4 regions of the Xanthomonas sp. NCPPB 2250 genome follow, and region 1 is predicted to be linked to each of the others. Evidence: predicted binding sites of a transcription regulator. Region 1 holds the regulator's gene; each other region holds the start of a gene.
The links. Region 1 encodes FliA, which starts transcription of late flagellar genes. Its sites were predicted from a motif close to TAAAGTTTNNCNNNCNNNGGCCGATAA; they were not measured.
Positions count from the first base shown of each region.

Region 1 (7,839 bases):
CCACCGTCAGCGCCTTGACGTTGCAGATCTTGGTGTCGACCGGGATCGCGTCTTCCCAGACCCGCTCGCCGTAGCTGTCCTGCATCTGCCGCAGGGTCTCGTTACCGGCGCGGGTGCGCTTGTCGAACAGGGTCGGCAGGATCGAGGCGGGCAGCGGCCGGCGCCGCGAGCGCTCGACCATGTCCACGGTGCGGACCATGCTGGCCAGGCCATGCAGGGCCAGCGGTTCGGCCTGGGTCGGGATGATCACGCGGTCGGCCGCGGCCAGCGCGTTGATCATCAGCAGGCCCAGGGTCGGCGGGCAGTCGAGCAGGATGTAGTCGTGCTGGCCGGCGTGGCGGGCCATGGCCTGCTGCAGCGCCAGGCCCAGACCCGGCTGGTTGGCGCTGCGCCGTTCCAGCGTGGCCAGCGCGGTCTGCCCGCAGACGAAGCTCAGTCGCTCGACCGCGGTGTCGCGGGCCAGCGCGGCGAGTTCGCCCGGCGGGGTCGCGAACAGGTCGAGCACGCCCGGCGGCTGCGGTTCCTGCGGCACGTCGAAGGCCCGGGTCAGCGAGGCGTGCGGATCGAGATCGAGCATCAGCACGCGGTGCCCGAGCATGGCCAGCCCACGGCCCAGGGCCAGCGTGGTGGTGGTCTTGCCCACGCCACCTTTCTGGTTGGCGATCGCCCAGATGCGCATCAGTTGACTCCTTCAATGGCAGGTACTGCGCGGGGGCCGCCGGCGTTGCCGGGGGCCGCCGCGGCGGGGGGTGTCGGGGTGGCCGGCGCGGCGCCGGCGCTCAAGCGGTCGGAGGCCGACGGCGTTGCATCGCCGCTGTCGCCGGAGTCGGCCAGGATCACCAGCACCACGCGGCGGTTGGCGTTGCGGCCGGCCGGCGTGTCGTTGCTGGCGCGCGGGCGGAACTGGCCGTAACCGATCATCGACAGCCGCGAGGGCTGCAGGCCCTGGTCGGCGAACAGGTGGACCACGCTGGCCGCGCGCGCCGCCGACAGTTCCCAGTTCGAGGGGAACTGCGCGGTGGCGATCGGGGTGTTGTCGGTGTAGCCCTCCACGCGCACCCCGTTGGGCACGCCGGCCAGCACCTGCGCCAGTTCGGACAGGGTGGCGCGCGCGCTCTGGTCGAGCGCGGCCGAGCCGGAGCCGAACAGGATGTCGCTGTTGATCTCCACTTCGATCCACAGCCCGGCGCGGCGCACGGTGATCAGCTTCTTCTGTATCAGCGGCGCCAGCGCGGCGCCGAGGCGATCGGCGATGCTGTCGAGCTGGCGCTGCGCGCGGCGCAGCTGCTGCGCGTCGCGCAGGTCGTCGCCGCGCTGCGCGTTGCCCGAGGGCAGGCGGTTGGGGTCGGGCAGGGTCAGCGCCGGGCTGGACTTGATCGGGGTCGGTCGCTCGCCGCCCTGGCCCTGCAGCGCCTGGTCGCCGACCTGCACCGGGCGCAGGGTCTTCGGGGTGCCGCCGAACGCGGCGCTCATCGCGTCGGCCATGACCCGGTACTTGGCTTCGTTGATCGTGGACAGCGCGTACATCACCACGAAGAAGGCGAGCAGCAACGTCATCAGGTCGGCATAGGGGATGGCCCATGCCTCGTGGTTGGCGTGCTCGTCGTGGGAGTGCTTGCGGGCCATTGGCAACTCAATGCAAGAATCCGGCCAGTTTCGATTCGATGTTGCGCGGGTTCTCGCCCTGGGCGATGGCGATCAACCCTTCGATGATCATTTCGCGCTCGCCGCAGCTGTGCTTGATCACGCTCTTGAGCTTGGCGGCCATGGGCAGGAACAGCAGGTTGGCCGAGGCGATGCCGTAGATGGTGGCGGTGAACGCGGCGGCGATGCCGTGGCCGAGCTTGCTCGGGTCGGCCAGGTTCTTCATCACCGCGATCAGGCCCAGCACCGCGCCGATGATGCCCAGGGTGGGCGCATAGATGCCCATGCCCTCGAACACCTTGGCCGCGGCCAGGTCGCAATGCTCCTGGCCTTCCAGGTCGATCTCCAGCATGTGCCGGATCGCTTCCGGCTCCACGCCGTCCACCAGCATCTGCAGGCCCTTGCGCACGAACGGATCCTGCTGCTGCGGCACCTGGTTCTCCAGCCCGAGCAGGCCCTGGCGGCGCGCGATGTTGCTCCATTCCACGATCTGCTTGAGCAGCGCCTGGCGGTCGCTCGGCGGCGGCCACAGGATCCACTTGGCGATCTGGAACGCACGGCGGAACACGGAGGGCGGGGTGTGCACCAGGATCGCGGCGACGGTGCCGACGATCACGATCACGAACGCAGCCGGCGACCACAGCGCCGAAATGCCGGCGCCCTTGAGGATGCTGCCGCCGATGAGCGACAGAATCGCCAACAGCAGGCCGATGAGACTGAGCTTGTCCATGCAGGAGGTATCGGCCAGGGGGCTTGGGACTTGATGGGGGTGGGATTCGGGATTCGGGATTTGGGATTCGCAAGAGCGCGAGTGCGGCGGGTTGGTCGGTGTGTCGTAGGAGCGGCTTAAGCCGCGATGCGCTGACCTTGGCGCGTTGCCTATGCACGATCGTTCGGATCGTGTCGGCAGGGAGCCGCGCGCCGCGCGTTATCGCCAAGCACCGATTCCGGCTTCATGGCGTCGCGGCTGAAGCCGCTCCTACCAGAGGGAACAGAGGCACACGGGGGCCGCTGTTGCGATTCCCCAATCCCGAATCCCGAATCCCAGCCTCTCCGCGTCGCGGCTGAAGCCGCTCCTACGGCGGAATCAGGGGAAAACGAAGCGCCAGGGAACCCGCTCTTACGATTCCCCAATCCCCATTCCCCAATCCCGGCCTTCAGGCCTTCAAGCCATCCACATCCAGGATCAGCGCCAGGCGGCCGTCGCCGATGAGGGTGGCGCCGGCGTAGCCGGGCAGGCCGCGCAGCGAGCGCGGCAGCGGCTTGATCACCACTTCCTCGCGGCCGCGGACCTGGTCCACGACCAGGCCCATGCGCGATTCGCCGGCTTGCAGTACCACCACGGTGAGCAGCGGCAGTTGCGGGGCGTCGATGTTGAGCCACTGGCGCAGGTCCACCAGCGGCAGGGTGTGCGATTGCCGGTCGAGCACGGCGCGGCCGTCGAACCAGCCCAGCGAGCGGCGCGGGGCGTGCAGCACTTCGACCACGCGCGCCAGCGGCAGCGCGTAGACGGTATCGCCGGCCTGCACCAGCAGGGTCGGCAGGATCGCCAGGGTCAGCGGCACGCGGATCAGAAAGCGGCTGCCGCGGCCCAGTTCCGACTGGATCTGGATCTGTCCGCTGAGTTCGCGGATGCGCGACTGCACCACGTCCATGCCGACGCCGCGGCCGGAGATGTCGGTGACTTCGGATTTGGTCGAGAAGCCGGGCAGGAACACCAGGTGCAGGCATTCCTCGGTGCTCAGGCGGGCCGCGGCCTCGGGGTCGATCAGGCCCTTCTCGCGAGCCTTGGCGCGCAGCCGCTCCGGGTCGATGCCGGCGCCGTCGTCCTGCACCTCGATGCTGACGTAGTCGCCTTCCTGCTGCGCCGACAGGCGCACGTGGCCGCCGCGCGGCTTGCCGGTGGCCTCGCGCAGCGCCGGCGCTTCGATGCCGTGGTCGATCGCGTTGCGCACCAGGTGCACCAGCGGATCGGCCAGCGCCTCGACCAGGTTGCGGTCGAGCTCGGTGTCGGCGCCGATCAGTTCCAGCTCCACTTCCTTGTTGAGCGAGCGGGCGACGTCGCGCGCCACCTTGGGGAAGCGCGAGAACACCTTGCCCACCGGCTGCATGCGCGTGCGCATCACCGCCGACTGCAGGCGCGCGGTGGCGATGTCCAGGCTGCTGACCGCGCGGTCCAGCTCCTCGTCGCGCAGACGCACGCGCAAGGTCTTGAGGCGGTTGCGCGAGAGCACCAGTTCGCCGATCAGGTTGACGATCGCGTCCAGGCGCTTGGTGTCCACGCGCACGGTGTGTTCGGGCTCGGCGGCCTTGGCCGGGGCGGCCGCGGCCTTGGGCGCGGCGCTGGGCGCGCGCGGCGCCGGCTGCAGCGCCTGCGGCGTGGCCGTCGGCGGCGCATCGCCGTGCAACTGGTCCAGCAGCGCTTCGAATTCGTCGTCGCTGATCAGGTCTCCCGCGGCCGCGGCGGTGGCCGGGACGGCGGCGGGCGCCGGCGCGGCGCTCTTCGCGGGTGCCGGCGCCGGTGCGGCGTCGCCATGCGCGTCGAACTGCGCGATCAGCTCCGGCGGCGCGCGCGGCGGCTCCTGGCCGCTGCCGAAGGCGTCGAGCATCGACTGCAGGTAGTCCAGCGACTGCTGCGCGGCGTCGAAGTGCCGCGCCTGCAGGGTGGCCTGGCCGGCACGGGCCATGCCCAGGGTTTCCTCCGCCGCATGGCACAGCTCGACCATGGCGTTGATCGCCAGGAAGCCGGCGCCGCCCTTGAGCGTGTGGAAGCCGCGGAACACGGCGTTGAGCTGGCCGCTGTCATCGGGCGCCTGCTCCAGCGACACCAACTGCTCGCCGAGCCGGTCCAGGATCTCCTGGGCCTCGATGATGAAGTCGGCAGCGATGTCGTCGGGTACGGCGCTCATGACATTACAGTCCCAGGCCCGAGAGCAGGTCGTCGGCGTCGTTCTGCGACACGCCGTGGCGGTCCAGGCCGGGCAGGGCCGGGCCGGCCAGGCTGCCGTCGGCCTTGCGTTCTTCCTTCGGCGGCAGACCCAGCGCGCCGAAGCCCTCGTGCACGCGGCGCACGATGCCGGCGACGCGGCGGATGATCTGCCCGGTCAGGTCCTGGAAGCTCTGCGCCAGGGCCATTTCGGTGAGGTTGTGGCGGATCTTGTCGAGGATCTCGCCCTGGTTGCCGCTGAGGCCGCCGGCGGCGAGCTGGTCGGCCAGCGCACGGCATTCCTCGGCCAGGTCCAGGGTGCGGTGGCTGGCCTGTTCGGTCATTTCCACCACGTGGTCCAGGCGCGAGCAGGCGTCGTCCAGCTCGCCGGCCTCGCTGGGCACCACCGGCAGTTCGCCGAGCGCCTGCCCCAGATCGCGCGCGAGCCGGCTCAGGCCCTGCATCATCGGCCGCGTGCGCCAGGCGGCGAGGGTGTCGATCTCCCTGCGCCAGCCGGCCTCGTCGCCGTTCTCCAGCGCGTCCAGCGCGCCTTGCAGGCGTTCGATCAGGGCGGTACGTTCGGCGGTGGCTTCCATTTAGGCGGTCGCTCCCAGGCGTTCGAAGATCTTGCCCAGCTTCTCCTGCAGCGTCTGCGCGGTGAACGGCTTGATGATGTAGCCGTTCACGCCGCACTGCGCGGCCTCGATGATCTGCTCGCGCTTGGCCTCGGCGGTCACCATCAGCACCGGCAGGTGCTTGAGCTTGTCGTCGGCGCGGATGTTGCGCAGCAGATCGATGCCGGTCATGCCCGGCATGTTCCAGTCGGTGACCACGAACTCGAACGGCGCCGAGCGCAGCGCGGCCAGGGCGCTGTTGCCGTCTTCGGCCTCGGCGGTGTTGGTGAAGCCCAGATCGCCGAGCAGATTCTTGACGATGCGTCGCATCGTCGAGAAATCGTCCACGATCAAAATCCGCATGTTCTTGTTCACCACTGACTCCTAAGGGTTCCTATTCTTCGTCTTCCAGACCGGCATCGGCGACCTCGAACGCCTTCAGGCGTCCGCGCAACCGTACCGTGGCCTGGCCATGGATCTGACACACGCGCGACTCGCTGACCCCGAGCACCGCGCCGATTTCCTTGAGGTTCAATTCCTGCTCGTAGTACAGCGACAGCACCAACTGCTCGCGTTCGGGCAACTGCGCGATGGCCTTGCCCAGCTCGCGGCCGAATTCGCTGCGCTCGAGCATCTGCTGCGGATTGGGTCCGCCCTTGGCGATGGTATCCAGCTCGCCATGGTCCTCGATGCGCGACTCCAGGCTCAGCACCTGGCCGCGGGCGGCATCTTCCATCAAACGCAGGTATTCGGGAAGCGGCATGTCCATCGCCGCGGCCACTTCGTTGGCGGCGGCGGCGCGGCCGGTGCTCTGTTCGATCTTGCGGATCGCCGAGGCGGCGTCGCGGGCGCGGCGGTGCACCGAGCGCGGCACCCAGTCGCCGCGGCGGATCTCGTCGATCATCGCGCCACGGATGCGGATCGAGGCGTAGGTCTCGAACGAGGCGCCCTGTTCGGCGTCGTAGCTGCGCGAGGCCTCGATCAGGCCGATCATGCCGGCCTGGATCAGGTCGTCGATCTCGACGCTGGCCGGCAGCCGCGCCGCCAGGTGGTGGGCGATGCGCCGGACCAGGTCCGAGTGCTGGGCGATGTAGTCGTTGGCGCTGTTGCGCTGGACGGCGCGGTAGTGGGCGGCGGCGTTCATGCGGCCACCCCGCGCTGGATGATGCGTTCGACGAAGAACTCGACGTTGCCGCGCGGGGCGGTCGGCGCCTGCCAGCGTGCGGTGCGCCGGGCGATCTCGGAGATCGCCTGCGCCGACGGGCTGGACGGGTAGGCCTTGACCACCGGCTGCTGGCGCTGCACCGACAGGCGCAGCCAGTCGTCCTGCGGCACGCAGCCCAGGTAGTTCAGCGACACGTCGCCGAGGAACTTCTCGCAGACCCGGCTGAGCTTGTCGTACAGCAGGCGGCCTTCGTTGAGGTCGCGGACCATGTTGGCGACGATCTGCACCCGGTCCACGCCGCGCTCGCGCGAGAGGACCTTGATCAGGGCGTAGGCGTCGGTGATCGAGGCCGGCTCGTCGCAGACCACCACCACCGCGTCCTGCGCGGCCTGGCAGAAGGTCAGCACGCTGTCGGTGATGCCGGCGGCGGTGTCGACGATCATCACGTCCAGCTCGCGCTGCAGCTCGGAGAACACGTTGACCAGGCCGACGTGCTGGGCCGGCGGCAGCTCGGCCATGTAGCGGCGGCCGGAGGCGGCGGGCACCACCATCAGCCCGTTGGGCATGTCGATCAGCACCTCTTCCAGGGTGCAGCGCCCGGCGACCAGGTCGGCCACGGTGAACTTGGGGGTCAGCCCCAGCAGCACGTCGACGTTGGCCAGGCCCAGGTCGGCGTCTAGCAGCAGGGTGCGCTTGCCCATGTCGGCCAGCGCCATGGACAGGTTGACCGAGATGTTGGTCTTGCCCACGCCGCCCTTGCCGCCGGTCACGGCGATCGTGCGCACCGGACCCAGCGGCTCGCTGCGCGTCGCCGACAGGGGGAAGGCATTGGTCAGATTGACGTAGTCACGCGACGGCATGGGTCTGCTCCGGAGTACAGGGCTTATCGGCAGCGCGCCGCAAATCTTCAAGGCGCAATACCAGGCTGGCGGCGTTGGCGCGGTGCAGGTCGTCCGGCACGCGCTGTCCATCGGTCACCCAGGTGATGGGGAGGCGGTGGTCCACGACCACCGACAAGGCACTGCCGAACCGCCCGGTCTCGTCCAACTTGGTCATGATGACCCCCTGTGGGTCGGCGCCGGCGAACCGGCGCACCACCTCGTCCAGGTCGGAGAAATGGGCGTTGGCGGGGAGTACCAGCAAGGACCGGACCACACGCGAGGCGCGCAGCCAGTGCAGCTGGGCGGCCAGGGCGCGGTCGCGCTGGCCCATGCCGGCGGTGTCGATCAGCACCAGCTTGTAGTCGGCCAGGCGCTCCAGCAGCTGCTGCAGCGCGGCGTCGCTGTCGGCTTCGTGCACGGCGATGCCGAGCTGGCGGCCGTAGCTATGCAGCTGTTCGCGGCCGCCGACGCGGATGGTGTCGGTGGTGACCAGGGCCACGTCGCGGGCGGCATGGCGCTCCAGGAAGCGCGAGGCCAGCTTGGCGATGGTGGTGGTCTTGCCGGCGCCGGTCGGGCCGATCAGGGCGATCACGCCGCCTTCCTCGAGCG
Region 1 covers NZ_CM161520.1:2,894,730-2,902,568, reverse strand. Annotated here, with positions in the region: gene AC1PMG_RS11390 (ParA family protein) at 1-679, opposite strand, end outside; gene motD (flagellar motor protein MotD) at 679-1,626, opposite strand; gene AC1PMG_RS11380 (flagellar motor protein) at 1,634-2,374, opposite strand; gene AC1PMG_RS11375 (chemotaxis protein CheA) at 2,802-4,553, opposite strand; gene AC1PMG_RS11370 (protein phosphatase CheZ) at 4,558-5,166, opposite strand; gene cheY (chemotaxis response regulator CheY) at 5,167-5,559, opposite strand; gene AC1PMG_RS11360 (RNA polymerase sigma factor FliA) at 5,579-6,328, opposite strand; gene AC1PMG_RS11355 (MinD/ParA family ATP-binding protein) at 6,325-7,209, opposite strand; gene flhF (flagellar biosynthesis GTPase FlhF) at 7,196-7,839, opposite strand, start outside.

Region 2 (7,839 bases), 480 kb from region 1:
GCGGCGTGGACATGTTCGACTGCGTGATGCCGACCCGCAACGCGCGCAACGGCCACTATTTCACCTCCTTCGGCACGGTGCGCATCCGCAACGCCAAGTACGAGCGCGACCTCGATCCGATCGAGCCAGGCTGCGGCTGCCATGCCTGCAGCAGCGGCTACACCCGCGCCTACCTGCGCCACCTGGACCGCTGCAACGAGATGCTGGCGCCGATGCTGGGCACCCTGCACAACCTCTGGTACTACCAGAAGCTGATGGCCGACATGCGCGCGGCGATCGCCGCGGGAACCTTTGCCCAGTTCCGGCGGTCCTTCTATGCGGCGCGCGGGGTCGAAGCCACCCCACTCCCAACGGAGCAAGGCTAAAGCCCCTCTCCCCCCGGGAGAGGGGTTGGGGTGAGGGTCCGGGCGAAGCCTCTTGCCGTTTGGGAGGGGTTGGGGGTGAGGGTCCGGGCGCAGCCTCTTGCCGTTTGGGAGGGGTTGGGGGTGAGGGTCCGGGCGAAGCCTCGTGCCGTTTGGGAGGGGTTGGGGTGAGGGTCCGGGCGCAGCCTCGTGTTGTTGGGGAGGGTCCGGCCACCGCCGAACCCTGGTCCTCTCCCGGACGCAGTCGCCAGGACCCTGTACGCCAGATCGCCATCGCCCGTCGGTGCCGGCCTGCCTTCCCACTGCGCATGGCGCCGTTCCTGCGCCGCAAGGGCAGGGCAGCGGTTCCGGAGGGTGAAGGAAGATCGTGGCATAATCGGCGGCTGCTTGCTGCCGCAAGGCAAACCAGCGGTCCGTGCCCCAGGGCGTCGGGCTGCCCAAACCATAGGACGTACCCGATGAATCCGCTCGATTTCCTGATTCCCGTCGCCCAGGCGCAGACCGCTGGCGGCGCCGCCCCGGCCGGTGGTGGCCTGCAGATGTTCCTGCTGCCCATCATCCTGATCGCGGTGATGTATTTCGTGATGATCCGGCCGCAGATGAAGCGCCAGAAGGAACACAAATCGATGCTGGACAAGCTCGGCCGCGGCGACGAGGTCATCACCTCCGGCGGCGTGGCCGGCGTGGTCACCGACATCGGCGACAATTTCATCACCATCGAAGTGGCCGACAACGTGCGCATCCGCGTGCAGAAGGGCGCCGTCGGCAATGTCCTGCCGAAGGGCACGCTGAAGTCCGCCTGATCCATTTCTCCTACTGCTAGGCGCGACGCCGGCGTGGCGTCGTGCGGGGTCCCGCAATGCTCGAGTTTCCGCGCTGGAAGTATGTCCTCATCCTGATCGTGCTGGCGTTGAGCGCGTTGTACGCGCTGCCCAACGTGTACCAGAAGGATCCGTCGGTCCAGATCACCGCCAGCCGCGGCGGCAAGATCGACGACGCCCTGCGCGAGCGGGTCCTCGCCGACCTCAAGACGGCCGGGATCACCCCGAAGCTGGTCGACAAGGAAGGCGACAGCCTGATGGTGCGCCTGCCGAACCTGCAGGCGCAGACCCGTGCCAACGACGTGCTGCGCCAGCAGGTGGGCGAGAACTACACGGTGGCGCTGAATCTGGCCTCGACCGTGCCGGACTGGCTGTCGCGCCTGGGCGGCAAGCCGATGGTGCTGGGTCTTGACCTGGTCGGCGGCGTGCACTTCGCCCTGCAGGTCGACCAGAAGGCGGCGCTGGAAAAGCGCCTGGACGCCTTCGCCGAAGACATCCGCACCACGCTGCGCGACAGCCGTCTGGCCTACCGCTCGGTCGAGCGCCGTCCCGACAACAGCATCCAGGTCAGCCTGGGCGAGGGCGTCGATGCCAGCGCCGCGCGCGCGGCCATCGCCAAGGCGCAGCCGACCCTGAGCTACGCCGTGTCCGGGCAGACCATCGCCGTGACCGTGCCCGAGGCCGAGCTGAAGCAGATCGCCGCCGGCGCCATCGAGCAGAACCTGACCACCCTGCGCAACCGCGTCAACCAGCTGGGCGTGGCCGAGCCGATCATCCAGCGCCAGGGCGACGACCGCATCGTGGTCGAGCTGCCGGGCGTGCAGGACACCGCCGAGGCCAAGCGCATGATCGGCGCCACCGCCACGCTGGAATTCCGCGGCGTGGTCGACGGCAACGCCGAGGACGCGGTGCGCAGCGGCAACATCCCGCCCGACGCCAAGGTCTACCGCCTGCGCGACAGCGGCGCCCCGGTGCTGCTGAGCAAGCGCGTGCTGGTGTCCGGCGACCAGATGGTCAACGCCACCGTCAGCACCGACCAGAACGGCATGCCGGCCGTGGCGGTCACGCTCAACAACGCCGCCGGCCAGCGCATGTTCGACTACACCAGCGCCAATACCGGCAAGCTGATGTCGGTGGTCTACATCGAGCGCATCCCCACCGTGACCATGGTCGACGGCAAGGAAGTGCGCAGCGTGCGCGTCAACGAGGAGGCGCTGGCGCCGACCCGGATCGCCGGCGTGTTCGGCAAGAACTTCCAGACCACCGGCCTGGAGAAGACCGAGGCCGAGAACCTGGCCAAGCTGCTGCGCGCCGGTTCGCTGGCGGCGCCGATGGACTTCGTCGAGGAATACGTGATCGGCCCGAGCCTGGGCGCGGAGAACGTGGAGCGCGGCATCACCGCGGTGGTCTACGCCTTCCTGTTCACCCTGGTGTTCTTCAGCGTGTATTACCGCATGTTCGGCCTGATCACCTCGGTCGCGCTGCTGATGAACCTGCTGATCGTGGTCTCGGTGATGTCGCTGTTCGGCGCCACCATGACCTTGCCGGGCTTCGCCGGCCTGGCGCTGTCGGTGGGCCTGTCGGTGGACGCCAACGTGCTGATCAACGAGCGTATCCGCGAAGAGTTGCGCCTGGGCGTGCCGCCCAAGTCGGCGATCGCCGCCGGTTACGAGAAGGCGGGCGGCACCATCCTCGACGCCAACCTCACCGGCCTGATCGTCGGCGTGGCGCTGTACGCGTTCGGTACCGGCCCGCTGAAGGGCTTCGCGCTGACCATGATCATCGGCATCTTCGCCTCGATGTTCACCGCGATCACCGTGTCGCGCGCGCTGGCGGTGCTGATCTACGGCCGTCGCAAGAAGATCAAGTCCGTGGCCATCTGAGCCACGCACGCCACCTTCCGCACGTCCCCGCGCCGACAGGCGCGGGGTCCAAAAAAACGCAGAGCGGTCTCCAATGAAAATCTTCCCGCTTCACCTGATCCCCAACGACACCAAGATCGACTTCATGCGCTGGCGGCACCCGACCCTGGTGCTGATGCTGGTGCTGGCGCTGGCCTCGTTCGCGGTGATCTTCGCCAAGGGCTTCAACTACGCGCTGGAGTTCACCGGCGGCGCGCTGGTGCAGACCAGCTTCCAGAAGCCGGTCGACGTCGACCAGGTGCGCGAGCAACTGGCCAAGGCCGGCTTCGAAAATGCGCAGGTGCAGAACGTCGGCAGCGGCAACGAGGTGGTGATCCGCCTGCAGCCGCAGGGCGAGCACAACAACGAGGACATCACCAAGAACCTCGCCGAGCAGGTGCGCAAGGCGGTGAGCACGCCGCAGAACCCGGCCACGGTCAAGCCGGGCGAGTTCGTCGGCCCGCAGGTCGGCAAGGACCTGGCCTTGAACGGCGTCTACGCCACGGTGTTCATGCTGGTCGGCTTCCTGATCTACATCGCCTTCCGCTTCGAGTGGAAGTTCGCGGTGGTGGCCAGCCTGACCGCGCTGTTCGACCTGTTGGTGACGGTGGCCTACGTGTCGGTCACCGGCCGCGAGTTCGATCTGACCGTGCTGGCCGGCCTGCTGTCGGTGATGGGCTTTGCGATCAACGACATCATCGTGGTGTTCGACCGCGTGCGCGAGAACTTCCGCAGCCTGCGCGTGGAGCCGATCGAGGTGCTGAACCGGTCGATCAACCAGACCCTGTCGCGTACGGTGATCACCGCGGTGATGTTCTTCCTGTCGGCGCTGGCGCTGTACCTGTACGGCGGCGAGTCGATGGAAGGCCTGGCGCTGACCCACATGATCGGCGCGGTGGTGGTGGTGGTGTCCTCGGTGATCGTGGCGGTGCCGCTGCTGTCGATTGGGCCGTTCCAGGTCACCAAGCAGGACCTGCTGCCGAAGTCGAAGGACGTCGAGGCGCTGGCGCGTAGGCCCTGATGGGGCTGGGAGTGGGGATTCGGGAGTGGGGATTCGTAAAAGCGTGATTTCCTGGTCCTGAAACATTTCCTCCTATGAACAAAAAAGCCGCGCGGATGCGCGGCTTTTTCTTTGTGCGGATGGTGGAGGCGGGCGGCTTTTCTTTTGCGGTAGGAGCGGCTTTAGCCGCGATGCCTTACCGGTAACGCGTCGCGGCTGAAGCCGCTCCTACGGCGACGTCGGCCGGGTTGCCGTGTGTGGGACGGGGCCGTCAATGACGGCCCCTCCCTCCGTGGCGTGCGTGCCGTACGGCGCGTCCGTGCTACGCCGCGTTGGCGGTGGCGCGGGCCACCAGTTGCGCCACCATCGGATAGGTCTCGCTGCGCACCTGGAACTGGCCGACGATCTCCACCAGGTCGCCGGCCTGCTGCTCCATCGCGCGTGCCGCGGCAGTGGCTTCCTCGACCAGGGCGGCGTTCTGTTGGGTGGTCTCGTCCATCTGGGTGACGGTGTGGTTGACCTGCTCGATGCCGGCCGACTGCTCCTGCGAGGCGGCGGCGATCTCGCCCATGATGTCGGTCACGCGCTGCACCGAGGCCACGATGTCCTGCATCGTCGTGCCGGCCTGGGCCACCAGCGCCGAACCCGCGCTCACGCGCTCGACCGAGTCGTCGATCAGCGTCTTGATCTCCTTGGCCGCGCTGGCCGAGCGCTGGGCGAGGGTGCGGACCTCGCTGGCGACCACCGCGAAACCGCGGCCCTGCTCGCCGGCGCGTGCCGCTTCCACCGCGGCATTGAGTGCCAGGATATTGGTCTGGAAGGCGATGCCGTCGATCACGCCGATGATGTCGGCGATCTTCTTCGAGGCCGCCTCGATGCCGTCCATGGTGGTGACGACCTGTCCGACCACGGTGCCGCCCTGCGAGGCCACGGAGGCCGCGCCGGCGGCGAGCTGGTTGGCCTGGCGCGCATGCTCGGCGTTCTGCTTCACCGTGGCGGTCAGCTCTTCCATCGACGCGGCGGTTTCTTCCAGGCTGGCGGCCTGCTGCTCGGTGCGGCGCGACAGGTCGTCGTTGCCGCTGGCGATCTCGCCCGCGGCGGTGTCGATGCTGGCCGCGGCCTGCTGGATGCGTCCGACCATGTCGGTCAACTGCGCGACGGTGGCGTTGGCGTCGTCGCGCATCCGCGCGAACACGCCGTGGAAATCGCCCTGCATGGTCTGGGTCAGGTCGCCGGCGGCGATCGCGCGCAACAGCTGCGACAGCGCCGCCAGGTTGCTCTCGGTGCCGGTCATCATCGTGTTGAGGTTGGCGACCATGCTGCGGAAGGCATGCTGGAAGCGCTGCTCCTCGCCGCGGCGGGAGAAATCGCCCTGCGCCGCGGCGCGCACCAGCAGGTCGATCTCGTGGTTGATCGCGCCGAGGTTGCGCTTCACCTTGGCCATGGTCTCGGTGAGGATCGCCATCTCGCCCGGGAACTGTTCCAGGTCGCGGCTGAGGTCGCCTTCGGCGTACTCGCCCATCAGCGTGATCAGCCGCTGCTTGACCGAAATATGGCTGTGGACCAGCGCATTGGTGTCGCGCACCATGCGCCCGTAGTCGCCGGGGAAGCGCGCCTCGTCCATGCGGAAGCTGATCTGACCGGCGGCATGCTGCCTGGCCATCTCGGTCTGCGCCTGGATCACCGTGCGCAGTTCCTCCTGCATCTGCCGCATGTCGTTGAGCAGCGACGGCGCCTGCGAGCGCAGCCGCACCTCCTGCGACAGGTCGCCGCTGGCGATGCGGCGCACCACGTCGGCCGCGTAGGCGGGCTCGCCGCCGAGCTGGCGCATCAGACTGTTGCGGACCAGCAGGCCGAGCAGGATGGCGGCGACGATGCCGATCAGCATGCCGCCGAGGCTGGTCCATTCGCCCGACTGCGCGCGCGCCTCGCTCTCGGCCTTGCGCACCTGCAGCAGGGCGCGTTCGGCGTTCTCGTACTGGCCGATCGTGTCGCGCAACCCGTCCATCTGCTGCTTGCCGACGCTGCGGAACGCGTCCAGCTGGGCGTCGTCGCTGTCGGCCGCGGTGGCACGCATGTGCTCCACCGCCTTGCGCTTGGTCGCCATGAACTGCGTGTAGTCCTGCATCAGGGTCTGCAGGCGCGCCTGCTGCGCCGCGTTGTCCGCGGTCAGCTGCTTGGACTCCTGCCACTGTGCGCTGAACTCGCGTTCGCCGAGTTCGAGTGGCGCCAGGTAGGACGGATCGCGGGTCAGGGCGAAGCCGCGCGCACCGCTCTCGATGTTGAGCAGGCTCACCAGCATGCGGTCGCCGAGGGTGATGACCTTGTAGGTGTGCGCGTCCAGCGCTGCCGCGCTGGTGAACTTGCGGAAGCCGATCAGGCTGGTGATGCCGACCAGCAATAACATGGCGATCACGCCGCAGAAGCCGATTGCCAGGCGCTTGGTGACGGTGAGATGATGGAAGAACACGCGAGATCTCCGGAAGATGCGAGAGAGCGGCGCTACCGGCTCCATTGCCGCAGGGACGGCAATGCAGGCGCGGATCAGCGGGGGAAAGTTCGGGCAAAGGCCCGCATCTGTATCGGCCGCGTTTCGTGGATCTTTAGGGCTGCGTTCGCCGATTGCGTCGGGCGCATCGCACATGCCGTTTGGCCTGCACGTAGCGCGTCGTGTGCCGTTTTCTACGCAAGCGCCGATCAAGCAGAAGTGAAGCGCGCAGCGTCCAATGCGTGAGTGCGGCGTGACGGCAAAACGGCCCGTGCGCGTTGCGTTTGAGGGAATTTCTCGGATGGCGGCTCATCTGCGCGAGGCCGGGCGGATGCCGCGAACGGACCTGTGCGGAGGTCGTGCGCCGGCTCGATCGGCGGATGACGGACATAAAAAAGCCGCGCGAGTGCGCGGCTTTTCCGTTGTTGCGATGTCGCTGCGCCGGCGCAGCGCCGGTCGCCTCACTCAGAACTTCGCGTCGAACTCTCCGGCGAAGCCGGTATTGACGATCAGCTTCTGCAGCGCATCGCCAACCTTGAGGTTGCCGGCGACCACCTGGAACTGCTGCGGGCCGCGGTCGTCGATGCGGCCGAGGGTGCCACCCTTGAAGTCGGTGACGCGGCCACCGGCCTCGCGCACCAGCAGCACGCCGGCGGCGATGTCCCAGGCCTTCACGCCGGCTTCGAAGTAGGCGTCGCTGCGGCCGCAGGCGACATAGGCCAGATCCAGTGCCGCCGAACCGGTGCGACGGATGTCCTCGGCCTGCACCAGCAGCGCATCCACGCACTTGAGCTGGGGGCTGGTGCGCTTGCGCTCGCGCGGCGCGAAGCCGGTGTGGACCATGGCGCCGTTGAGTTCCTTGCGCTCGCTGACGCGGATGCGGCGATCGTTGAGCACGGCGCCGTTGCCGCGGCTGGCGGTGAACAGTTCGTTGCGCAGCGGGTCGAAGATCACCGCGTCGATCGGCTCGCCGTTCTCGACCAGGGCGATCGACACGCAGTAATGCGGGAAGCCGCGCAGGTAGTTGCTGGTGCCGTCGAGCGGGTCGATCACCCACATGTAGCGGCCGCCGCCCTGCACGCCGCCTTCCTCGCCCATCACGCCGTAGTCGGGGTAGGCGCGGCGCAACTCCTTGACGATCACCTTTTCCGCATCGGCATCGACTTCGCTGGCGTAGTCCATGCGGTCCTTCTGCACCACGTTCAGTGCTTCCAGGCGGTTGATGTGGCGCAACAGCACGTTGCCGGCGAGGCGGGCGGCCTTGACC
Region 2 covers NZ_CM161520.1:3,371,823-3,379,661, reverse strand. Annotated here, with positions in the region: gene tgt (tRNA guanosine(34) transglycosylase Tgt) at 1-365, shown strand, start outside; gene yajC (preprotein translocase subunit YajC) at 821-1,165, shown strand; gene secD (protein translocase subunit SecD) at 1,222-3,066, shown strand; gene secF (protein translocase subunit SecF) at 3,140-4,105, shown strand; gene AC1PMG_RS13425 (methyl-accepting chemotaxis protein) at 4,407-6,554, opposite strand; gene AC1PMG_RS13420 (inositol monophosphatase family protein) at 7,038-7,839, opposite strand, start outside.
Region 2: a site for FliA is predicted at 6,664-6,690, ahead of AC1PMG_RS13425 (methyl-accepting chemotaxis protein). Genes of this name have one in related genera too.

Region 3 (7,839 bases), 2.2 Mb from region 1:
CGGCGGAGGCGGCGCCTTCCCACCCTCGTGCCACCCGCGGCAGGATCGCCGCGCCGAAAGGAGTCAGCCATGCGTTCGTTCCGTTCCCCGTTCGTTCTCGCCCTCGCCCTGGCGGCGGCCCTGCCGCACCTGGCCGCGGCGGCCGATCCCAAGTTCTCCGGCTTCCTGTGCTGCAACATGCGCAGCGACGGCAGTTGGATCAGCGACAGCAACTACGCCGAAGACGGCAAGCGGGTGATCCCGGCCGGCACGCCGGTGCAGGTGACCGGCTACGGCCGCTACCGGGTCAATGTGCTGATCGACGGCAAGAAGCAGTCGATCGGCAACGACTACAGCCGCGACCTGGGCAACGACGCCTTCGCCCAACGCTACGTGGTTGCGCAGGATCCCACGCCGACGCTGGCGGCCTACCCGCCGAAGATCCGCGAGGCGATCGCCGCCAACCGCGTGACCAAGGGCATGACCCGCGAGCAGGTGCTGATGGCGCTGGGCTATCCGATCACCAGCGAGAACCCGAGCCTGGACGCGCCGCTGTGGCGCTACTGGCTCGACAGCTTCAACGAGTTCCAGGTGTCCTTCGACGGCGCCGGCAAGGTCGACAAGGTCACCGCCGATCCGAAGACCCAGAACCTGGTCTGGCAGCCGTAATCCCGGCGCGACTCCACGCGCCGTAGCGCCGCGCTTGCGCCTCGGCGGAGGTGGCGCGAAGCGCATGCCATGGCCGCGGCCTGCCGCGGCCATGGCGCAACGCAACGGCAGCGGGCGCTGGGCGCGTCCCGCCGGCCACTGCGCTCAGCGGCTCAGCACCTGCGGCGGATCGGTCCGCGTCGGGCCCTGTTGCGAGGCCTGCAGCGCCTGTTCCTGCTCCTGCGCCTGGCGCTGCGCCTGGCCCTGCTGCGCGCCCAGTTGCTGCAGCTGCTGGTAGGTCTCCTGCGCCGGCCGCGCGATCGCCTCGCTGGTCGGCATGTGCGCGCGGTTGGCGTAGGGATCGGGCGAAACGTCGCCGCCGTTGCGGTACACGAACGCCAGTTCGCCGCCCTGGTGCGCGGCGGTGGGCCGGTTGAAGCCCACTGCCAGCTGATCGCGCTCGCTGAAGCCGTTCTGCCTGGCCAGCAAGGTCAGGCTGGCGGTCATGCGCTCGCTGTTGTCGTCCCAGCCCTTGCCGATCGCCTGTTCGGCCTGGGCCACGCCGCTGCGGACCCGCTCGTGCAGGGCGCGGTCGGCGGCACCCGGCGCGGCTGTCGGCTCGCCGGCACGCGGCGCGGGTGGCTGCGCCTGCGGCTCGTGCTGCTGTGCCGGTGCGGGCCCGTCGCGAAATCCTGCCGGCAGCAGGTCGCGCGGCACCTGCGCGGCATCGATGCCGACTGCCTTCAGGTCGGCATGCACCGCCGGCGGCGTGCGCTCGGGGTGCTGCGCCTGCGCCCGGTCCTCGGCATTGGCGATCTGCGCCAGCGCGCGCTCGCCATAGTTCTGCGGATAGCCGCGCGCGTCGTAGAACAGCTTGCCCATCGCCTCGACGTTGCGCGGATTGTCGGCGTCGATCTTCAGGTCCTTGCCGAAGCTCAGCCCCTCCTTGGCGGTGTAGGTGGCCTTGCTGCCCACGCCCTGCTTGTCGATGTAGCTCGCCATCTCGCTGCTGGCGTTGTACAGGTCCTTGAGCGTGGCCTTGGGATTGGTGCGGGTGACGTAGTCGGCCAGCGTGTTGACCCCGGCGATCTCGTCCTTGGCCTCGCGGGTGCGTTGTTCCTGCCCATAGGCCTGGAGCGTGGCGGTGTAGTCGTGCGGCGAGGGCGAAGCGGCGATGCCGTCGACCTTGGCCGCGAACGCGGCATCGCTGCGGTCGATGGCGGCCTTGTTGATCGCATGGCCGATCTCGTGGCCCAGCACGATGCGGGCGGTGTTGGCCGAATCGTCGCGCGGTGCGTTCATCTTCGCCGTGGCCAGCACGTCCATCGGCAACTCGATCTGGCCCGTGCGCGGGCTGTACGAGCCGGTACCCGCCTCGGGACTGGGCGCGAAGCCGGACAGCTGCTGTTGCCCGATCGCCTGCTCCACTCGCGCGCGCAGCTCCGGCGTGTTGTCCAGCATCTGCCGCAGCGCCTGGCCTTCCTTCGGATGCGCCTGCGCGAAGGTGTCGACCATGCCCTTCAGGCGTTCGTCGTCGTGTGCCATCTCCGCTCTCCTCAGGCGTCGACCAGGATCTGCAGCATCTCCACGCACGCCTGCGCGTCGTGTTCGCCAGCGTCCTTGCCGAGGAAGGCGTACACGGCGACCGCGCCGCGTTCGAAATGCCAGCGGCCGGCGCTGCCCTGACGCGGCGGCGCGATCCAGCGCGGCACGAAGCCGGCCGCGACCAGCGCCTGGCGATACCCGGCCAGCGATTGCGTGCACTGCGACGGCGCCGCGCCCGGCGCGGGGGTGAAGCGCAGGTCCAGCCGCGACGGCGGCGCAGCGTCGGCATCGGCGACCGATTCCAGCGTGTAGCCGCCACCGCCGGCGAGCGTGCCGGACGCGCTGAACGCATGCCCGCCCTCGTCCTCGACCTGCAGACCGGTCTGCGCCGCCACCTGCGCGGCGACCAGGTCCTGCCTGCCGCCGATCGCCAGGATCAACCGTACTACGCCTTGTGCCAGGTGCTCTGGCGTCATCTCCGACATGGTCCGCTCCGTGTGTGCAGGGGTGATCGAGGGGGAAGAAGACTGCGCACCGGCACAGGCGGCCAGCAGCGCGGTGGCCAGCAGCAGGGCCGCGCGCGGCGCATGGCGCCTGCCGGCTACGTGCCGCGACCCGCGGCGATTGCGATACAGCATCCGCTCCATGAAACGCCTCTCCGTCAAACGCCTTCCGCGCGCGCAGCGGGGCGCGGTCAGGCATGAGCATGCGATTGTAGCCAGCGCGTCGGCGTCCCGCAGCCTTCCGCTGCCCACGCCGCGCTGGAACGTCACTCCCAGTCGGCGCGACGCTGCCAGACGAAGCCGGGCAGATCGATGCGCTTGCGCGGCGTGCCGTCCCAGTCCACGGTGAAGCCGGCCGCACGCAACGCCGCGGCGACCTGCTGGCCGACCGCCAGGTCTGCGTCCTCGCGTCCTTCGAGATCGCCGAAGGCGAGCATCAGCCCAGCGCCGTCGATGGCGCGCTCCATGTCCTGGCCGTGATAGAAGCAGTACCCGTGATAGCGCCTGTCCGGCGTGTCGGCCACCGCCTGGTTCACTTCGACGTGGCCATCGGACATCGTGTAGCCGGCATTGGCCAGCGCGCAGATGCCTGACGCGTGCAGTTGCTCGAACAGCGCATCCAGCCGGTCGCAATCGGTCTGCGCCGGCCAGGTCTGTTCTGCCTGCTGCTTGGCCTGCCACTGGCTGGCGACCGAGGCGCGCAGCATGGCCTCGTCGCAGTCGTCTTCGAGGATGTCCTCGATCATCTCCTGGATCTCGCCCTGGGAGTAGAACCCGGACCAGATCCATTTGCGGATCTCGTCGTACACGTAGGCGTCGGATTCGTTCATGGCAGCATCTGCGCGCTTTCGGGGAACCTCCATGATTCCACACGTCAGCAGTCGCTGCAGCGCCTCGGGAGGGGTCACAGGAGGTTCCTGCCTCGTGGTGCATCCGCGCATTGCCCGCGTGCTTTGCAGGCGTCGGCAGGCGCCGGCGCCGACGCACTGGCTGACCGCTGCCGCAGGCGCGTCCCGGCTGCCAGAGGCCTGCCTGGCCTCGTCTTGCACTCGCGCTGGCGTACCAGCGACGCTGCACACGACGGAACAGCAGGCGATAGAGGCCCGACGGGCACCGGGGTTTCCATGAAACAGCATCCGCGACCATGGGCCGCGCTCCTGCGAACGTACGCCGTGCACGCTTCTCCCCGGGGAACGCGGGGAGAGGCGTGGCGAGCGCGCTGCGGTCAGCAGCGCGCGCCGTCTCGACGTCCTTAGCAGGCGTGTTCGACCAGCAACGGTGCCACCTGCCGCGAACCACGCCGGGAGGTCGAGGGACCGGCCGTACCCAAGGGCTTGGCCTGGCTCCGCGCCGGCATGTCGCCGTTGCTGCCCGCCACGCGGAACAGCGTCACCGCCTCGCTGAGCTGGATCGCCTGCTCCTCCATCGCCTGGGCCGCCGCCGAGGCTTCTTCGACCAGGGCGGCGTTCTGCTGGGTGGCCTGGTCCATGTGGGTGATGGTCTGGGTGACCTGTTCGATGCCGCTCGACTGCTCCTGCGAGGCGGCCGAGATCTCGGTCATGAAGTCGGTCACGCGCTGCACGCTGACGACGATCTCGTGCATGGTGCTGCCGGCGCTATTGACCAAGACCGAGCCTGCGTCCACCTTGCTCACCGAGTCGTCGATCAGCTGCTTGATCTCCTTGGCGGCCTCGGCCGAACGCTGCGCCAGCACCCGCACTTCGCTGGCGACCACGGCAAAACCGCGGCCCTGCTCACCGGCGCGCGCCGCCTCCACCGCGGCGTTGAGCGCGAGGATGTTGGTCTGGAAGGCGATGCCGTCGATCACGCCGATGATGTCGGCGATCCGCCTGGACGAGGTCTGGATGCCGTTCATCGTGTCGATGACCTGCGCCACCACCGCGCCGCCTTGCGACGCCACCGCGGTCGCGCCGATGGCCAATTGGTTGGCCTGGCTGGCGCGTTCGGCATTCTGGCGCACGGTGGAGGTCAGTTCCTCCATCGAGGCGGCGGTTTCCTCCAGGCTGGCGGCCTGCTGCTCGGTGCGACGCGACAGATCGGTGTTGCCGGCGGCGATCTCGCCGGCGGCGCCGGTGATCTGCCCGGACGCATGCTGGATGCGGCCGACGATCCCGGCCAGCTGGGCCACGGTGGCATCGGCATCCTCGCGCATCTGCGCGAACACGCCCTGGAACTGCCCCTCCATGCGCGTGGTCAGGTCGCCGCTGGCGATGTCCTGCAGCAGTTTGGACAGCGCCTGCAGATTGCCGTCGGTGGTCGCCATCAACTGGTTCAACCCCTCGACCATGCTGCGGAAGTCGTACTGGAAGCGCGCGGTGTCGCCGCGCACGGCGAAATCGCCGGCGGCCGCGGCGTCGACCAGTTGCCCGATCTCGGCATTCATCGCCGACAGATTGCGCTTGACCTGATCCATGGTCTCGGTGAGCGCGGCCTGCTCGCCGGGCAGGCGATCCATGTCCTGCGACAGATCGCCGATCGCATAGCGTCCCATGATCTCGAGCAGGCGCTGCTGGAGGCTCACATGCATGTCGAGCAACGCATTGCTCTCCCGCACCATGCGTGCGTATTCGCCGGGAAACGCCTGCTCGTCCATGCGCTGGCTGACGTCGCCGCGCTCGTGGTGCCTGGCCACCTGCGACTGCGCCGCCATCACCGCCTGCAGCTGCGCCTGCATGCGGTCCATGCTGGTCAGCAGGCGGCCAGTCTCGTCCTTGGGCTGCGGCGGGATCTGATGGTCCAGCCGGCCCTGGGCGATGGATTCGGCGATTTCGGTTGCGCGCCCGAGCGGTCCGGCCAGGCTGCGGGTGATCAGCACGCTCAAGGTCGCGCCGAGCACCGCCGCCAGCAGGCCGAACCCGATCAGGGCACGATTGCTGAAGACCAGGGCCGCCTGGATCTGCTCGGAGCTGAGCGCGTTCTGCCGGATCTGCAGATCGACCGCGTTCTGGATCACCTCCACGCGCCGCGCCAGCAACGGCGCGGCATCGCCGTACAGCAGTTGCTTGGCCGCCTCGATCTCGCCGGAACTGGCCAGCGCCAGCACCCGGCTGTTGACCGACCGCGCAGCCGCCTGCGCGTCATGGATCTGCTTGCGCATGGCCAGGCCTTCGGCGGTGCCCGGCAGGGCGTCCAGGGCCTTGCGACGGCGATCGTTGTCGACGCGGATCTCCTGGATCCTGGCGGCGAGCGCCGGGCGCTTGTCGGCCGGCGACAGCATCATGTCGCGCAGGTAGCGCTCCGCGCTCATGTTGTTGCGCAGCATGGTGTACAGCAGTTCGGTCTTCAGGTTGTTCTCGTGGACGATCTTGTCGACCGCCTGGCGCACGTTGTGGAACTGGTAGAGCGCCAAGGTAGAGGAAGCGCCAAGCAGTACGATCAGCAGGCCGAACGACAGCGCAAGGCGCTGACTCACCTTGAAGGAATGAAAGAAGTGCATCGTGGGGGGACTCGCGAGGGGGGGTACCTCTATCGGTATCGGCCCCGCGAACTTGACCCCAAGCGAGCGACCCAGGTCCCAAATCCGGAAAGTCGCAGGTGCAGACGTCGGTGGCGTCGCATCACCGTGCGGCACCGCCGATGCCCAGGAAAGCAGATACGCCACCGTATCGTCCGCAGCGCGCGCGGCGGGCGTGAATGGCGTTGTTGGCGCGCACTACGACGAGGGCAATGCCTGCAACGATGAGGTCTGCGCGGCGTCGGCCGCCGCCTGGCGCACATCGTCAGGCGCACCGGACGAGCGGCGGCGCATGTAGAACGCACAGTCGCGGCGTGATCGCTCGACGTGGCGGCCGCATGCCGCGAGGACTGGTCTGCAGCGCGTGGTGCGGCATGACGGCACAGTCGCGCCGCCTGGTGCCGTATTGCCGGATCGCCGCATCGGCGCGGGAAGCGACGTTGCCGCACGCTCTCCTCATCCCGGCGACGGACGCGCGGCCGCACCGGCCAAGCCGGCGCGACCGCGCGGCGCCATGCACGCGATGACGGTGAATCTGCTACCTGACCTCCACCGCGCCGAGATCGCACACGGCGGTATTGCGGGGATTGCCGCGCTGGTCGATGGCGGCGCAGTTGCTGCCGGCATTCAGCGCCGGGCTGTTGGCCGCAGGCAGCTGGGTAAGGGTCGGCCCGCCGTTGCTGGCCGGGGCCGACAGCAGCGGATCGGCCGCTTTCACGTTGCCCGCGGCCAGGCAGGCGTTCGGCCAGACTGCACCCTTGGCCGAGTACTCGATGAGGTTGTTGCCGGTGTTGCTCTGGTTGTTGCAGAACACGCGCTCGGTCTTGGAGTACAGGATGCTGTTGCGGAGGTCGAACTTGTCGCCGAACAGCGTCACCCACGGCGTGTTCTCGGCGAAGGTGACGTTGTTGAAGCGCACGCTACGGCTGCCCTGGTCGCCGTTCGCCGGCTGCCAGCCGACATGCTGGATGGCCGCGCCCACGCCTTTCGCATAGTTGCCGTAGAAGGTGCTGTTGCTGACGTCGCAGGCACCGTAGCAATCCAGGTACAGCGCGCCGGCGTTGCCCTGTTGGGCCTTGTTGGACAGGAAGCTGGTCTCGGCGACGTTGATGGTGCCCGGCGTGGTGATGGCGGTGCCGGCATGCGAGGTGTCGGTGAAGCCCATGCTGATGCGCGCGCCGCCGCCGGGGCCACCGGTGGCGACGTTGTTGGCGAAGGTGGAGTACTTCACGTCGATGGTGTCCGGCGCGTACGCCCACAACGTGGCGCCGCCGGAGCCGTTGGCGGCGACGTTGTTGCGGACCACGGTGCCGCACACCGCCAGCGTGCCGCCACTGCCGACGCCACCCTTGAGATAGCCGGCCAGCGATGCGCCGTCGGTGTCGATCGCCCCGCCGCCGCCGAAGTTGCCGGCATCGGGGAAGCCCTGCGGCGCATTGATCGCCTGGTTGTTGGCGAATTCCGAGCCGACGATGGTGAGCCGGCTGAGTTGGGTGTACAGCGCGCCGCCGAGCCAGGAGCTGTTCTTGTAGAAGCCGCTGCGGACGATGGTCACCTCGGCATCGCTGCCGGCGAAGATGGCGCCGCCACCGATGCTGCTGCGGTTGGCCAGGAACTGGCTGTTGATGACTTCCAGCTTGCCGCGGTAACCGACCTTGATCGCGCCGCCACCCCAGGTGCCCGGGTCGT
Region 3 covers NZ_CM161520.1:5,140,872-5,148,710, forward strand. Annotated here, with positions in the region: gene bamE (outer membrane protein assembly factor BamE domain-containing protein) at 70-648, shown strand; gene AC1PMG_RS21070 (XVIPCD domain-containing protein) at 793-2,172, opposite strand; gene AC1PMG_RS21075 (hypothetical protein) at 2,184-2,657, opposite strand; gene AC1PMG_RS21080 (DUF6891 domain-containing protein) at 2,942-3,505, opposite strand; gene AC1PMG_RS21085 (methyl-accepting chemotaxis protein) at 3,928-6,132, opposite strand; gene AC1PMG_RS21090 (choice-of-anchor Q domain-containing protein) at 6,689-7,839, opposite strand, start outside.
Region 3: a site for FliA is predicted at 6,162-6,188, ahead of AC1PMG_RS21085 (methyl-accepting chemotaxis protein). Genes of this name have one in related genera too.

Region 4 (7,839 bases), 2.5 Mb from region 1:
GCCGCGCGGCACCACCATGTAGTGCTTGCGCACGTCGGCCGCGGCGGTGCCGCTGCCGGCGATCCAGAACAGCCGCACCAGGCTCACCGCCTGGCCCTGCGCGTTGCGGTACTCCAGCGCCAGCGCCGACCAGGTCGCGCCCTTGCGCAGGTACTGGGTGGCGATCTCGCCCGAGGCGCTGTCCTGCTGGTCGGCCCAGGCGCCGCGCACGTAGGACACCAGGCTGCGGTCGCGGCCGCTGCGCTCGGCCTCGCGCGCGGCGGCGTTGAAATCGACGATGCTCGGCGGCGTCAGCAGGGCCGACATCGCATCGAGCAGGGTCGACTTGCCCGAGCCGGAGCGGCCGACGAACAGGAAGCCCTTCTCGGCGATCGGCACGTCGGTCAGGCCGTTGAAGGTGCCCCAGTTGTGCACCTGCAGGCGGCGCATGCGGTACTGCTGCGCGCGCTGCTCGGCCAGGGTCTCGGCGAACAGGGACGGGGCGACGGGGACGGTGGACGATTCGGACAGGGACGTCATCGGGAACTCATCGGAAAACGGGGACGGCCGCCATGGCGGCCGGCGCTCGGGGCAAGGCCGGCGCTAGGCGTGCGCGACGTGCGGACGCAGACCGGTCACGGCGCCGCCTCGGCCACGCCGTCGCGCAGGCCGCGATAGGCCGCCGACAGCGCCTGCACGTCCTCGGCCGAGAACAGCAGCTTCAGCGCGGGCGAGACTTCGTAGCGGTCCTCGCTGCCGCGCAGCTTGGACAGCAGGTGGTTGTCGCGCATCTTGGCGATCGCCGCCAGCACCCGCCGGGCGAAACCGGCGCGGTCGGTGGAGACGTTCTTTTCGTACACCGACAGCACTTCCAGCAGCTGCGCCTCGTCGACCACCGCGCGCTCGCCGCGGGTGTCGGCCTCGGCCAGTTGCTGGCGCAGGAACAGCAGCAGCACCGACTCGATGAAGGTCAGCGGCGCGGTGCGCAGCAACGCCGGGGTCTCCAGCTCGCCGGTGTCGGCCTGGCGCGCGAACGCCACGCCACCGTCGCGGTCCAGCACCAGCTCCAGGAACAGCTCGCTTAGCACACGGCGGACCGCGGCCTCGTGGCGCAGCAAGGCCTGCCACAGCGGGCCGTGCCGGTAAGCATCGACGCTGGGGCCGGACAGCAGCTGGCACAGCGCGCGCCGCGCCTCCAGCGGCAGGCTGCCGCTGTCGCCGGCGAACAACGCGGTGCCGGCATCGGCCGCAGCGGAAGTGGCAGCGGCCGCAGCGGCGTCGCCGGCATCTGCATCGTGGCCGTGGAATTCGTCAGACCAGTTCATTGCGTTTTTCCTTGGTGAACCACACCAGCGGGATGCGCGCGCGCCGGACCTGGCCGTCGCCGCCCTCCCATTGCACCGCTTCCCATTCGCCGTCGACCACTACGCCATGGCGGGTGCCCAGCGCCAGGTAGCCGATCACGCTGCCCAGGCCCTGCGCCGCCGGGCGCTGCCGCAGCGCCTCGCCGATGCTCAGCTGCGGCTGGCGGCCGAGCAGGTCGTGCAGGTCGTTGCGCAGGCCGCGCAGGTCGATCTCCGACTGCGCCACCAGGTCGCCGACGCTGTCCAGCGAGATCGTCGCCGCCTCGGCCGCCTGCACCCGCCCGTCCACCTGCTGGCTGCGCGGGTCGTGCAGGCGCCACTGCGACGGCGAGCGCAGCCGCGCACTGCTCAGCGGCAGCACGTAGCCGGTGGCGGCGGTGGCATGCAGGTGATCGCGCAACTGCAGCGCCTCGCCCTGTGCCTGCTTCAGCAACTGGTTGAGCCGGCGCTGTTCCAGGTAGCCGCGGCTCTGCACGAAGCCACGCAGGCTGCGCGCGAAATGCTGCATCACCTCGTGCACCTGGCCGCCGCGTTCGAGCAGGGTGCCGGTAAGCCCGCGCAGGAAGGCACGTTCGTGGCGGTCCAGACGGCGGGCGAAACCGCGCGCCAGCAGCGCTTCCAGCGCCGCGTCCAGCTGCACGCTCTGCTCGGCGTCGTTGAGCAGGCTCCAGAACGCCTGGAAACTGCGCCCGGCCTCGCTCTCGCCGATCACGTCGATGCCGGCGAACAGCTTTTCCAGCACGTCGCCGCGCGCGCCTTCGTCGTCGATGATGCGCTCGCGGAACTCGCGGTTGAGCCGCTCGAAATCGTCGCGGACCCGGCGGAAATCCTCGGTCAGGTCGTCGGACAGGCGAATGATGTCGCGGGTGCGTTCCAGCGCGCGCTTGCCGTCCAGCGCGGCCAGCTTGCCGGCGGCCACACGCTCGATCTCCGCGTCCAGGCGCTCGCGCTCGGCACGCAGCGCGGCCAGGCGCGCGTCCGGATCGGTCTCGGTCTGCCCGGCCAGTTGCACCAGCTGCTGGATCACCAGCGACAGCCGGCTCTCGGTGGCCACGCTGGCGCTGTCGCGCACGCCGGCGATGAAGCGGATGGCCTGCGCCGCCTGCCGCGACAGTTCGTATTCTTCCTGCGCATCGCCTTCGGGCAGGCGCCGCTCCAGCCAGCCCTGCGCCAGCCAGTGCGCCACGTAGGCCTGCGCGGTGCGCGGCAGTTCGCGCGACAGCTCGTCGTCCTTCAGCGCATCGAGCTGGCGCTGCAGGCGCTCGTGCAGCACGTCGGCCGGCAGCCGCCGCTGGGCGTCGCCGAGCAGGGTCTGCAGCAGGCCGATCAGCTCGGGGGCATGGTCGGCGGCGAGCAGTTTCCACAACGGCTGTTCGCGCAACTGGCGATAGCCGGCGATCCGGACATGCGGCTTCATGCAGGAACCGACCGCCACCGCATCCGCAGACTCAGCGCACGCGCTCGATGAAGCGCAGGAACTCGGCGCGGGTGCGCGCGTCCTCGCGGAAGGTGCCGAGCATCTTCGAGGTGACCATGCTGACGCCGCGCTTGTGGATGCCGCGGGTGGTCATGCACTCGTGCGCGCCTTCCACCACCACGCCCACACCCAGCGGCTGCAGCACGTCCTGGATGCACTGGGCGATCTGCGCGGTCATCTTCTCCTGCACCTGGAAGCGCCGCGCATAGGCCTCGACCACGCGCGCCAGCTTGCTGATGCCCACCACCTTGCCGCGCGGCAGGTAGCCGACGTGGACCTTGCCGATGATCGGCGCCATGTGGTGCTCGCAGTGGCTTTCGTACTCGATGTCGCGCAGCACGATCAGCTCGTCGTAGCCGGCCACTTCCTCGAAGGTGCGCAGCAGGTACTCGCGCGGGTCGGCGCGGTAGCCGCTGAACCAGTCGCCATAGGCCTCGGCCACGCGCCGCGGGGTGTCCAGCAGGCCCTCGCGGGTGGGGTCCTCGCCGGCCCAGCGCAGCAGGGTGCGCACTGCGTCTTCGGCCTGCGCCTGGGTCACCGGGGGAGTGGAGCTGTTGTCGGAATCGGCCATGGGGGAACGCCCGTAAGGGGGCTGCATGGTACCCGAGTCGCCTGGCAGCCGCCGCATGCGCGGCCTCCGCGCGGCGGGGCGACCCGGCCGATACCGGGTGCGCCGTTCAGCGTCCATCTGCTCCGCGCCCGGGCGGCACGCGCATCGCCCGGGCCGGCGCCGCGCCGGTCAGCGCCGGCGCGCGTGCATCTCGCCCTCGTGGTCGAGCCAGTTGGACCCCTTGTTGGTCAGGAAGAACATGTACACCACCAGCGACACCGCGATCACCGCCGTGGCGTACCAGACGAAGGTGTTGACGTGGCCGGTCTTCAGCGAGGCCTGGTACAGCAGCGGCGCGGTGCCGCCGAAGGCCGAATTGGCCAGCGCATAGCCCAGGCCCACGCCCAGCGCGCGGATATGGGTGGGGAACAGCTCGGCCTTCACCACCGCGTTGATCGAGGTGTAGCCGGTGAGGATGACGAAGCCGATGGTGAGGATCGCGAACGCGCTCAGCCAGTCGCTCTGCCTGGGCAGCTCCAGCACCAGGAACCAGGTATAAAGCACGCCGCCGATGCCGAAGAACACCAGCAGGGTCTTGCGCCCGATGATGTCCGACAGCCAGCCGCCAACCGGCTGCATCAGCATCAGCACGATCAGCGCGGCCAGGTTGATGATGGTACCGGCCATCACGTCGTCGCCGGCGAAGGCGGTCTGGATCATCTTCGGCCCGGTCACCGAGTAGGTGTAGAACGCCACGGTGCCGCCGGCGGTGATCAGGAAGCACAGCAGCAGCGGGCGCCACTGGTGCACGAACAGTTCGCGCAGCGAGCCGGAGGACCTGTCCTTGCCCTGCTTGGCCGCGGCGATGGACTCGGAGGTCAGCGACTCGTCCATCGTGCGCCGCAGCCAGAACACCACCAGCGCGCCGATGCCGCCCAGGCCGAAGGCCACGCGCCAGCCCCACTCGGAAATCTGGCCCTTGTCGAAGAAGTGCAGCATGCCGAACAGCACCGCCTGCGCCAGCACGTGGCCGCCGACCAGGGTGACGTAGTGGAACGAGGACAGGAAGCCGCGCCGCCCGGGAATCGCCGCCTCGGACATATAGGTGGCACTGGTGCCGTACTCGCCGCCGGTGGCGAAGCCCTGCAGCAGGCGCGCCAGCAGCAGCACCACCGCCGCGGCGCCGCCGATGCTGGCCACGGTGGGCGTCACCGCGATCAGGAACGAACAGGCCGCCATCACCGACACCGACACCGTCAGCGCCAGGCGGCGGCCATAGCGGTCGGCGAAGCGGCCGAAGTACCAGGCGCCGATCGGGCGCATCAGGAAGGTCACCGCGAAGATCGCCCACACGTACAGCGTGGCGTTCTTGTCCTCCTTGGAGAAGAACTGCGATTCGAAGTAGGTAGCGAACACCGAATAGACGTAGACGTCGTACCACTCCACCAGGTTGCCGGCCGAGCCCTTGAGCGTGTTGGACACCGAGCGGCGCAGGCTGCCCGGTGCGGCGGCGGCGGACGAAGAGGTGGATGCACTCATGCGATGGGCCTCATGGATGGACGTCACGGAGTATAGGCAGGCACTTGCGAGGATCCTGTCGCGACGGCGGCCACGCCGGGCGTGCGCGTCATCCAGCGCACTGCGCCTGCGGCGCGGCGAAGGCCTTGCTGTACATGCCCGAGCGATCGAAGCAGCAGACCCGGCGCTTGCCCGCGGCGAGCATGTCGCAGGTGCTGGCGATGCGCTTGACCCGCGTCTGCACCTGCTTGCCCGAGCCGATCCAGAAGATCCAGTCGCGCCGCGCCACCGCGGTCAGCGTGTCCCAGGCCGCGCGCGCGGGCGGATGCGCAGCCAGCGCGCGCGCCAGATCGTCGGGTACCGCCGGTTCCGGCTTCACCGCCACCGGCGCGATCTCCAGGGTCACCGTGGTGCCGACCTCGACCGCCGCGGCCGCCCGCAACGCCTCCTCGACCTGCAGCCAATGGCCACCTCGCCCATCGGGCTGCAGCGTGGCCTGAAACGGGTGCCCGGCGAACCGGCCCTCCACGCTGACCAGGCCACGCGTGGGCAGCGCGGCGCTGGCCGCCGCAGGCAGCAGCAGGAAACACCAGGACGCGTCCGGCGGCGTGGCTGGACGCAGCAATGTCGCCTGGAAGCGGATCGGGTCGGCGGCGCCGGTCATGCGCGGACCTTAGCACCGGCCGCGCGCGGTGCCATGCTGCACCTGCGCGCGGCGGCGGCGCGACGCGCTCCTGGTCTTGTCGCTCACCGGGCACTGCGCCCTGCCTGACCTGCCTGGCGGCCACCGCCACTGGAGACCGGCACAACGTCACGTTCCCCGCACTGCGCGGCGCACGCTCAGGCCCCATCCCTTCAGTTCGACCGGGCGTCGCCGCTATCCATGCGCCGGCCCGGGGACCCGCGCTATGCGCGCGTCACGCGGGCGCAGGCAACCTGCCTGCCCGTCCGCCGTCACCCACCGTCGATCCCTCTTCCTTCCCCCATTCCCCCGATCCCATGCACGCCCTTTCCAATCTGCGCATCGGCCAGCGCCTCGCGCTCGGCTTCCTCACGATCATCGTGCTGATGGTCCTGCTCACCGTGGTCGGCATCCAGCGCGTGCACAGCATCGACCAGCGACTGACCGCCATCAACGAAGTCAACAGCGTCAAGCAGCGCTACGCGATCAACTTCCGCGGCAGCGTGCACGACCGCGCCATCGCCCTGCGCGACGTGGTGCTGCTGGACGATCCGGCCGGCCGGCAGGCGACCGAGCAGACCATCGACAAACTGGCCGGGGACTACGCGCGCGCCGCCCAGCCGCTCGACGCCCTGCTCGCCGCCTCCAGCGACGCCCAGGAAAAAGCGATCCTGCAGCGCATCCAGGGCATCGAACAGCGCACCATGCCGCTGATCGCGCAGGTCCGGCAGCTGCGCGATGCCGGCGACACCGTGCAGGCGCAGGCGCTGCTGCTGCAGCAGGCGCGCCCGGCCTTCGTCGACTGGCTGGCCAGCATCAACGCCTTCATCGACCTGCAGGAAGCCAAGAACCGCCAGGCCGCCAAGGAAGCGATGGCCACCGCGCGCGGCTTCGCCCTGCTGATGATCGGCTGCACCGTGCTGGCGCTGCTGCTGGGCGCGCTGATCGCGCTGTTGCTCACCCGCCGCGTGGTGCGGCCGCTGCGGCAGGCGCTGGGCCTGGCCGAGCGCATCGGCGCCGGCGACCTGAGCAGCCCGGACACCGCCACCACCCACGACGAGGCCGGGCAGTTGCTGCGCGCCATGCAGCAGATGCAGCGGCGCCTGCACGAGGTGATTTCCGCACAGCGCGAGATGGCTGCGCGCCACGACGCCGGCGCCATCAGCTACCGCATGGACGCGCAACGCTTCCCCGGCGAATACGGGCGCATGGTCGCCGACACCAATGCCCTGGTGGATGCGCACGTGCAGACCCAGCTGCGCATCACCGAGGTGATGGGCCGCTACGCCATCGGCGACCTCAGCCAGGATATCGCCCACTATCCCGGCGAGAAGGCCGCGATCACCGCGGCGATGCAGCAGGTCAAGCAGAACCTGCATGCCATCAACGTGCAGATTCAGACCCTGGCCGAGGCCGCCTGCGCGGGCAACTTCGCCCACCGCGGCCAGCCGGAGAAGTTCGAGCACGCCTTCCGCACCATGGTCGAGAACCTCGACACCATGATGGCCACCGCCGACGCCAACCTGGCCAAGTTCTCCGCGCTGCTGCGCTGCATCGCCGACGGCGACCTCACCGTGCGCATGAGCGGCAACTTCCACGGCGTGTTCGCCGCCATGCGCGACGATGCCAACAGCACCGTGCACCGCCTCACCGACATCGTCGCGCACATCCAGCGCACCACCAACAGCATCGGTTTCGCCGCCGAGGACATCGCCAGCGGCAACCAGGAACTGGCCAAGCGCAGCGAGCAGCAGGCGGCCAGCCTGGAAGAGACCGCCGCCTCGATGGAGGAACTGACCTCCACGGTCAAGCAGAACGCCGAACACGCCCAGCGCGCCAACCAGCTGGCGCTGGGCGCGGCCGGCGTGGCCAGCGAAGGCCGCGACGTGGTGGGCCAGGTGGTGGAGACCATGGACGGTATCCAGGCCGCCTCCAGGCGCATCGCCGACATCATCGCGGTGATCGACGGCATCGCCTTCCAGACCAACATCCTCGCCCTCAATGCCGCGGTGGAAGCCGCACGCGCAGGCGAACAGGGCAAAGGCTTCGCGGTGGTGGCGGCGGAGGTCGGCACGCTCGCGCATCGTTCGGCCGGCGCCGCCAAGGAGATCAAGACCCTGATCGACGACTCGGTGCAGCGCGTCGCCCACGGCGCCACGCTGGTGCACCAGGCCGGCGCCACCATGGACCAGGTGGTGGCCAGCGTGCAGCACGTCACCGACCTCATGGGCCAGATCTCCGCCGCCTCGCACGAACAGGCCAACGGCAT
Region 4 covers NZ_CM161520.1:151,813-159,651, reverse strand. Annotated here, with positions in the region: gene AC1PMG_RS00735 (ATP-binding protein) at 1-519, opposite strand, end outside; gene AC1PMG_RS00730 (DUF4194 domain-containing protein) at 615-1,304, opposite strand; gene AC1PMG_RS00725 (DUF3375 domain-containing protein) at 1,291-2,760, opposite strand; gene folE (GTP cyclohydrolase I FolE) at 2,792-3,391, opposite strand; gene AC1PMG_RS00715 (MFS transporter) at 3,560-4,909, opposite strand; gene AC1PMG_RS00710 (YdeI/OmpD-associated family protein) at 4,998-5,552, opposite strand; gene AC1PMG_RS00705 (methyl-accepting chemotaxis protein) at 5,888-7,839, shown strand, end outside.
Region 4: a site for FliA is predicted at 5,743-5,769, ahead of AC1PMG_RS00705 (methyl-accepting chemotaxis protein). Genes of this name have one in related genera too.